Regions from separate parts of the Bacillus sp. S10(2024) genome, predicted to be linked through region 1. Evidence: predicted binding sites of a transcription regulator. Region 1 holds the regulator's gene; the other holds the start of a gene.
What was found. The regulator LexA, encoded in region 1, represses DNA repair genes until DNA is damaged. The targets are predictions, from matches to a motif close to CGAACATATGTTCG.
Positions count from the first base shown of each region.

Region 1 (4,430 bases):
ATCATCTATTTTATTTAAATTAGGATGATTATAAGTATGATTTCCTACGATATGTCCTTCATTAACGATGCGTTTTACAACTTCGGGATATCTTTCAGCATTTTCTCCTAATAGAAAAAAAGTCGCCTTTACACCATGTTTTTTCAATTTATTTAATACTTGAGGCGTGTAAACGGGATCTGGACCATCATCGAATGTGAGAGCGACTTCGGCCTTGTTATAAGGTCCTGCAAACGCATATGCATATTTTTCTACCCATGAAAAAGGAGTCCATGAGCCCCTAACTGTCTGACTTTTTTGTAATATAGGAACGGTCTCCACGTAATGTAAAGGATAAAATCTATTTTGAACAAGAGGATAAAAATTTTTAAAAGAGGAAGTGGTACATGGAATATTGTAATAAGGACCATATTGACAAGGCACTACGATTTGAGTTGGGTAAAAATCGTACATCATTAAAATCCCTCCATAAAAAAGATAACAATCTCTTTAAAACTTTTATATGTTAATAATTGCGGTTTGATTAGGAAAGAATGGAGAAGTCTTCGATGAGCGGAAATTTGTTTTGTTTTGGAAAAAACCGGAACAGTACCTTGTAATATTCAATACTAAATGATATATTATTAATAATAAGGTACCTTGCATTGAATAGTACTAGATGGAGAGGAGTATTGCTTTTGAATGTTCAATTTAAAAAAGGGGTATTGGAGCTTTGTGTTCTTGCGCTTGTAAAGAAACGAGATTGCTATGGCTATGAATTAGTTCAGCAAATTTCAAATAAATTTTTAATATCAGAAGGATCAGTGTATCCTTTGCTACGTCGTTTAACGAAAGAAGGGTACTTTCAGACGTATTTGAAGGAATCATCGGAAGGACCTCCGCGTAAATATTATCAGTTAACAAATCAAGGCACAGAGCAGCTTTATGCACTTGTGACAGAGTGGCGTGATTTTGCAAGAGGCGTACAAGAAATTATTGAAGAGGTGTAGAGAATGACTAAAGAGGAATTTTTTCAAGAATTATCAGAACACCTTAGAAAACTACCAGAAGAAGAACGAAACGATATTTTATATGATTACAGAGAACATTTTCAATTTGGAATAGAAGAAGGGAAAACCGAAGAAGAAATTATAAAAGCACTTGGTTCTCCTAAGACAATTGCGAAGGAAACGTTAGCGTCTCATCGTATAGAGCAGGTGAAGCATAATCCAACTTTTTCTAACGTAGCAAGAGCAATTGTAGCAATTATTGGACTTAGTTTTTTAAATTTGGTTATTGTGTTAGGTCCGTTAGTAGCAATCGGGAGTCTTATTTTAACGCTTTGGTCAGTTAGTGCTGTATTTGTTTTCTCACCGCTACTTCTGTTAGCGAAAATTGTTTTCGCTCAAATTTTTATTTTATCGGATGTATTTGCCTCTATTATACTCTTCGGTGTTGGTTTACTTTTAGGGATTGCTGCGTATTATTGTACGATTTGGTTTAAAAGGTTTTTTGTTAAGTACGCCAATTGGAATTTAAAAGTAATTAAAGGAGAGTAGATAAGATGAGAAAAATTGTGCTGCTAGCAATTATTTGTATTGCGATTGGAGGAATCGGTTTATTTTTTACAAGTTCAGCCTTTTTTATAAAAACTGCGAATGGAACAGCAGAAACAAAGAAATTGGAACAGAAACAATTTAAAAATGAGCAAATTAAAAACATTCATGTTGACATAGATGTTGGAGATGTTGTGATTGAAAAAGGTAAGACTGATTTATTTGCAATTCGGTATAGTGGCAATCAGGAAAAGCGAAAATTAGACGTAAATGAAAACGGTGAAGTGCTACAAGTGGAAGTGAAAACGAACAAGAAACATATATTTGACTTTTCTTTTTTATCATTTGATTTGAAAGATGAAAGCTTAACGGTTATTGTGCCTGAACGCATATATAATAAAATTGAAGCAGAGACAGCAGCAGGAACGATTCATGTGCAAAATATTCAAGGTGAAGATATATCTGTGCATTCAGCAGCGGGCGATGTGGAAATGAAGGAAATGAAAGCGCAAAATGTAAATGTGTCATCTAGCGCGGGAAAAGTTGTTCTTCATAAAGTAGAAGGGAAAGTGCGTGCAGATGCGGCAGCAGGAAGTGTAGAGATAACGCAGCATAATCCAGAGTATAGTGTTGAGGCGGAGTCGGCAGCAGGAGATGTCAGTATTCAGTTGCAGGGAATGCCGAAAGATGCTGTTGTGAAAGGTTCTTCTAATGCAGGAAAAGTACAAATTTTCGGGAAGGAAAATAAAGAAATTACTTTAGGTAACGGAAAGGTGCAGATTAAGGGGGAAACAGCAGCGGGTTCTGTAAAAATTGTGGCGAATTAAAAACAGACCAAATTTGGTCTGTTTTTAATGTAAATGACGATAGACACCAATTACTTTTCCAATAACAGAAACGTTATCTAAAATAATAGGTTCTAAAGAAGAGTTTTCAGGCTGTAAGCGGAAATGATCTTTTTCTTTGTAAAAACGTTTTACCGTAGCTTCGTTGTCTTCTGTTAAAGCGACAACGATTTCACCATTGTATGCAGATTGTTGCTGGCGAACAACAACTAAGTCTCCATCAAAAATTCCCGCTTCAATCATACTGTCTCCAGAAATGCGCAACATAAATACTTGATCTGAACCCGAAACGAGATTCGCCGGAAGTGGAAAATGTTCTTCTACACTTTCAACTGCTGTAATTGGTAAACCAGCTGTAACTTTTCCGACAATCGGTACGTGAACGACTGGTTGCGTATCTGCTTGGATAGTGTCGTCTCCTAAAATTTCAATCGCTCTCGGTTTTGTTGGATCGCGGCGAATGTATCCTTTTTCCTCTAAGCGAGATAAATGTCCGTGCACAGTAGAGCTAGAAGCAAGGCCGACTGCTTGACCGATTTCACGTACGGAAGGTGGATAACCTTTTTCTTGAACTTTTTGTTTAATGAAGTCGAGAATGTCTTGTTGCCGTTTCGTTAACTTCTCCATGTTTTTCACACCTCGTTTTCTATAAATTTTCTTGTTTTTATTATAACATGCAAGAAAACATTCTACAAACGTAAGTTCGAACGAAAGCGGGATTTATGGTACACTATGATGTAAGAAGTGAGATAGAGAAGAGGGTATGAAATGAATGCGATTATTTATGCACGTGTAAGCACAACGAAAGAAGCGCAGGAAACATCATTAGTACGCCAAAAAGATGAATTATTGCATTTAGCTAAGCTGTATGAAATGAACGTTGTTAAAGTAGTAGAAGAGAAAGCGAGCGGATATAGCATAGAACGAGATGGTATTTTGGAAGTGTTAGATACCATTCGTGATGAACATGTTGATGTGCTCCTTATTCAAGATGAAACGCGTCTTGGAAGAGGAAATGCGAAAATCGCTTTAATGCATTGTTTGAATAAAGAAAGGATTAAAGTATATACACATGCACATAATGGCGAATTACAGCTTTCTGATTCAGATTCAATGGTGCTTGATATTATTGGTATAGTAGAAGAATACCAGAGAAAGATTCATAATTTAAAGATTAAACGAGGAATGAAACGAGCTGTAGAAAATGGATTTCGGCCCGAAAAAAACTTAAAGAATCGACATTTAAGCACAGGTCGTGAGAAAAAAGAGGTACCTATTGAAGAGATTGTTCGTCTGCGCCGTAATGAGTTAACATTTGAAGAAATTGCAGCAACGCTCCGTGGTTTTGGTCATAATGTATCAAAAGCTACGGTACATCGCCGATATGTAGAGTATACGAAGCAATTGCTTGATAAACAAGAGTAACTGTTGTATGATAATAATCAGTTTTTAGTAGAAAGGGGATTCGAGATGCTAAGTCACGAACTCATTGAACGCATTAATTTCTTAGCGAAAAAAGCAAAAACAGAAGGTTTAACGGAAGAAGAGCAACGTGAGCGTCAATCGCTCCGTGAACAATATTTAAAAGGTTTTCGTCAAAATATGTTAAACGAATTGAAAGCAATCAAAGTCGTTAACGAAGAAGGTAAAGACGTTACGCCGAAGAAGTTAAAAGAATTAAAAAAACAAGATAAAGCAAAGTTAAATTAAAAGATGGGCGCAGCCCATCTTTTTTTAGTTTGATAGGAAAATTTGTTATTTAACAACTTTCCAATTATGATTAATTGTCGCTTTGATTGTTTTTCGTTCTAGTATGTAATTGGCAATGAGCTCAGACATATCAATTGATATATCTTTTATAATGGGCTTATTTTGAAACATAACATAATTTCCGCCGCCGCTTGCACGATAATTGTTCATGACAACGTCATACTCTTGATGCAAGTTAATAGGAGCCCCTTCATATTGCAAGGAAACAACTTTTTCCCCAACTGGTTTTGAAATGTTTAATATGTATGAAATTCCTTCCCACATATCGTAATTATAATGC
Region 1 covers NZ_JBFLUR010000002.1:669,003-673,432, forward strand. Annotated here, with positions in the region: gene AB1280_RS03430 (peptidoglycan-N-acetylglucosamine deacetylase) at 1-453, opposite strand, end outside; gene AB1280_RS03435 (PadR family transcriptional regulator) at 678-989, shown strand; gene AB1280_RS03440 (DUF1700 domain-containing protein) at 993-1,538, shown strand; gene AB1280_RS03445 (DUF4097 family beta strand repeat-containing protein) at 1,544-2,362, shown strand; gene lexA (transcriptional repressor LexA) at 2,387-3,007, opposite strand; gene AB1280_RS03455 (YneB family resolvase-like protein) at 3,149-3,805, shown strand; gene AB1280_RS03460 (DUF896 domain-containing protein) at 3,851-4,090, shown strand; gene AB1280_RS03465 (bifunctional metallophosphatase/5'-nucleotidase) at 4,136-4,430, opposite strand, start outside.

Region 2 (4,430 bases), 4.0 Mb from region 1:
CAGATTAATATCCATAACTTATGTTCACCTATTTCTATTTAAATCTATTTATTACGTACATAATAAAAGATAATACAATACTTATCACAATACACGTAATGATGGGAAAATAAAAGGTAACGTTTCCCTTTTTCACAAAAATATCGCCTGGAAGCCTACCTATAAACTTCCAAGCTAATCCAACAACTATGAAAAGAATACCTACTGTAATGAGCAGCTTTGGCATATCCGTCATGCCCCAGGCATCTCTAATCCGAAGTGTTCATATACAAGCGGTGTAACAATACGACCTCTTGGCGTTCTTTGCAAGAAGCCAATTTGTAGTAAATATGGCTCATACACATCTTCAATTGTGTGTGATTCTTCACCTATAGTTGCAGAAACCGTCTCTAATCCAACTGGACCACCGCGGAATTTTTCAATAATACCAAGCAATAATTTATGGTCAATATGATCAAGCCCAAGCTTATCTACTTGTAGTAGTTCGAGGGCCATTTGCGTAATTTCTATCGCAATCGTTCCATCGCCTCGAACTTGCGCAAAATCACGTACACGGCGCAATAAACGATTGGCAATACGAGGCGTACCTCGTGCACGCCTTGCAATTTCTAAGGCAGCTAAGGAGTCAATTTCCACCTCAAACACTTCTGCAGTACGTTCTACAATGGCTGATAACTGATCAACTGTGTAATATTCTAAACGAGACAATACACCGAAGCGATCTCGAAGTGGTGCAGATAACGCCCCTGCACGCGTTGTTGCTCCAATTAACGTAAATGGAGGTAAATCGAGCCGAACGGAGCGTGCACTTGGGCCTTTTCCAATGACAATGTCAAGACAAAAATCTTCCATTGCTGGATACAACACCTCTTCAATTGAACGATGTAAACGGTGAATTTCATCAATAAATAAAACATCACCCGGTTGAAGTGCTGTTAATACTGCTGCTAAATCACCAGGTCGTTCAATTGCTGGTCCTGACGTTGTACGAATATTCACGCCCATTTCATTCGCAATAATGTTTGCTAATGTCGTTTTCCCAAGTCCTGGTGGTCCATATAATAAGACGTGATCTAACGTTTCCTCACGCATTTTCGCCGCTTCAATAAATACTTCTAAATTATGCTTTGCTTTATCTTGGCCAATATATTGACGGAGCGTTTGTGGTCTTAACGAATATTCTAAGTCCGCATCTTCATACGCGGATTCTCCTGAAACGAGACGTTCATCCATTCTACTCACCTCTTACCGTTTAGTAAAAGACTAAGTGCCTTTTTAATATATTGATCCGTCGTAAGTGATTCTTTTAATAGTTCTGGCACGACGCGAGATACTTCTCGCTCTGCATATCCAAGTGCTCTAAGTGCTTCCAAAGCTTCATCAAGTTCGACAGATGTTCCCTTCTTCTCATCGAAACGCTCTGCATCTGAAAATAAGTCAACAAAAGCATCAGGCACAACATCCGCCAATTTCCCTTTTAAGTCTAAAATCATTTGACGCGCTGTTTTCTTTCCAACACCTGGGAACTTCACTAAGAATTTTTCATCCTCATGTTCAATCGCTTGTACAACCTGCCCCGTTTGACCTGAAGCTAAAATCGCAAGCGCTCCCTTCGGCCCAATCCCTGATACACCTAAAAGCTTTGTAAATAGTAAACGCTCTTCACGCGTTTTAAATCCGTAAAGGGCCATTATATCTTCTCTTACATAATGATATGTATATACACGAAGTTCTTGTTTACTTCTTTGGAATACATACGGATTTGGCGTGAAAATTTGATAACCAATTCCATTATGATCAAGAACGATATACTCCGGTCCTACATATTCCACATAACCTGTAATATATTCAAACAAAACTGTATCTCTCCCTCTCAAATCATGTATTCCATTTTAACATAAATAACATTAGAAATGCGAGGTTCCCCCAACAAATGTTCTCTATCCTATTTTTTCATTTTCATATTAACACGCTGCTCTTGAAAAATGATTTTAGCAAAATAAAAATAAGAAACAAGCCGCAGCTACCTTACGCTACGGCTGTTTCCATTTCTCAGAGAATATTGTTCCATATCTTTCATCACTTTTACGAACCGCTCTTTTGACTTCACCCGAATTCCTCGCTTCAGCTGTTCACGCTGATAACTTTCCATCTTTTTTATATCAATTTGAAAGAAGGAATGAATGGCATTGTCATCTTTCGGCACACCGTTAAAAATTTGGAGAATTCCCTCTTTCGAAACGCCAAAATACCCACTCGTTTTTAATAACGGCGAAATATCATCAATGTGCTGTTGCAATACAATTTGCACATCATCTCGGTCAACGAGTTGCCAATCTTTATATTGCTCTAAAAGCTTTTCTAAATTCACAACTTCTTCTCTAATAATCTCCTGACTCACTTCCCCATCTAAATATATACGCTGCAACATGACTGTAATTTGAGGCTCCTGTCTAGCTGCATTACCCGAACTCTCTGCCAATGCTACATTCGATTCATGATACAAACAAAACGCAGCTAGCACAATCTGCATGGCAACGATCATGAACTTCATATGCTGTCACCTCTTTTAGGGAAAATAAAAACTTCTATTTACAGTTTGGCCGAAAATAGAAGTTTTATGCCCCTTAGAAGATTCGAAGTTAGATATCTCGAAAAGCAGCATTAACTCATTATATAGATATAAATTAAAAACCCCTCGCTTTTAGGTGGGCGAGAGCATCTGGCCATACATAGAAACGGTCAGGGCCTGTTCCTGCCACATGCAAGGTTTAAAACAAAAGGAGAAAGCAAGTAGCGGTTATGTTTTATTCTGCATAACAGCAATTGATATGTCGAAGAATTTAAAATGAATTTGTATAAAATAATTTCTTTTATCCATAAAGAAGGAGGTGTACAAGATTAAGAACACAAAAAAGCGGAATAAGCTCTTCAACCTATTCCGCTACCATTTTCTATATAAATAAGAAAGACGCCTGTCATGCAGGCGTCTTGATGCGTTTACGGCGAGAGACCAGGCGGCCACATCCGCGTGTTTAGCACTTAAGCATATCTCTCGTCTTACGTAAATTAGCTCATCGCTTTGTTAATATAACATTAATGCTAAGAGAAAGCAAGAAAAAAATAATAATCAAAAACGCTGTCTCTAAAAAGAAGGATCATTTCACAAAATGTCGAATATGGAGAACACTTATAAAGAAAGGATATAGAATGATGACACAAGTAATCTTATTTAGAGGAAAAGCAGGTACCGGTAAAACAACAATATCAAATTCTGTAGGCGCACAGCTACATATACCGGTTATTCATAAAGACGATTTATATGACTCCATCGCTAAACATGTAACAGATCATTTTACTCGAAACAAAATTTGCTTTGATATTCTTTTCCGATTGTTAGAATCCACTCTTGCTTGCAATGCAACCGTTATTATCGATTTTGGCTATAACCATTTAGAGGACGTACTGAAGTTAAAATCTTGGGTCGAACAACGAGAAGGGATTTTAACGTCTATTTCATGTATTTGCAGTGATGAATCTGTCTGGGCGCGTCGACTAAATGAACGAAAAACAAATCCTCAGCCAAATCAACTCATCACGGACTTACATGAATTAAAACAACATTATAGTACAATTAATGCAGACTTATTAGAAGATGAACTTCAATTAGACTGCATAGAAAATATTCATTTATTAACAGAAAAAGCAATACACTACATAAATAAAAAGAAGGGGGAAATAATTCCCCCTCTTTCCATTATCGCACCACGTTAGTTACATTTGTACGAAGGTCTCGGAACATATTTGTTACATCACGATTTAAATCATTTGTAATTGTTCCATTTCGTAGCTGCGTACTCATTGTATCAACGCGAGTAAACATATCTGCTTTCGCTGTTACATAGACATTACGATTGTTCACAAGAGGCGCAACAGCTTTGCGAATGTCATTTTCTAGCGCTTTTTCGTCTGGATTGTTGCGAGTTTTGACCGCAATGACAACATCATTACCACGTACAACAGTAGAAACACGATCTACATTATCCATCCCTTTTACTCGGTTGGAAACTGCTTCAGCTACTTTTCCATCGTTGTTTATATACGTGTTGTTCATCGTTACATTACGAGTTGGGTATGGGTTCGTCATTTGTCCATGATAGTTTACATCACGGTAATAATTGTATCCAACGTTATCACGACGATTGTGAACGTCTTGATTAATTTTTGTATACTTTACATTCCCATACTGGTCAGTTCGCGTATCGTTACGGTATGTGACATAATCTGTGTAACGGTCTGTACCTGCTACATTATCTCTATGCGGATACGCATTCTCATAAGATGTGCGCTCATAATTATAAGTAGCATTACGGTCCATCGCACTTTTATTTTTCGGTGTACCACATGCAGCTAACGCACTGGTAACTAAC
Region 2 covers NZ_JBFLUR010000002.1:4,654,329-4,658,758, reverse strand. Annotated here, with positions in the region: gene queA (tRNA preQ1(34) S-adenosylmethionine ribosyltransferase-isomerase QueA) at 1-15, opposite strand, end outside; gene AB1280_RS23685 (DUF2905 domain-containing protein) at 35-235, opposite strand; gene ruvB (Holliday junction branch migration DNA helicase RuvB) at 232-1,233, opposite strand; gene ruvA (Holliday junction DNA helicase RuvA) at 1,239-1,856, opposite strand; gene AB1280_RS23670 (BofC C-terminal domain-containing protein) at 2,024-2,554, opposite strand; gene AB1280_RS23665 (AAA family ATPase) at 3,214-3,774, shown strand; gene AB1280_RS23660 (YhcN/YlaJ family sporulation lipoprotein) at 3,758-4,430, opposite strand, start outside.
Region 2: the regulator LexA is predicted to act here: its motif matches at 1,927-1,940, upstream of ruvA (Holliday junction DNA helicase RuvA).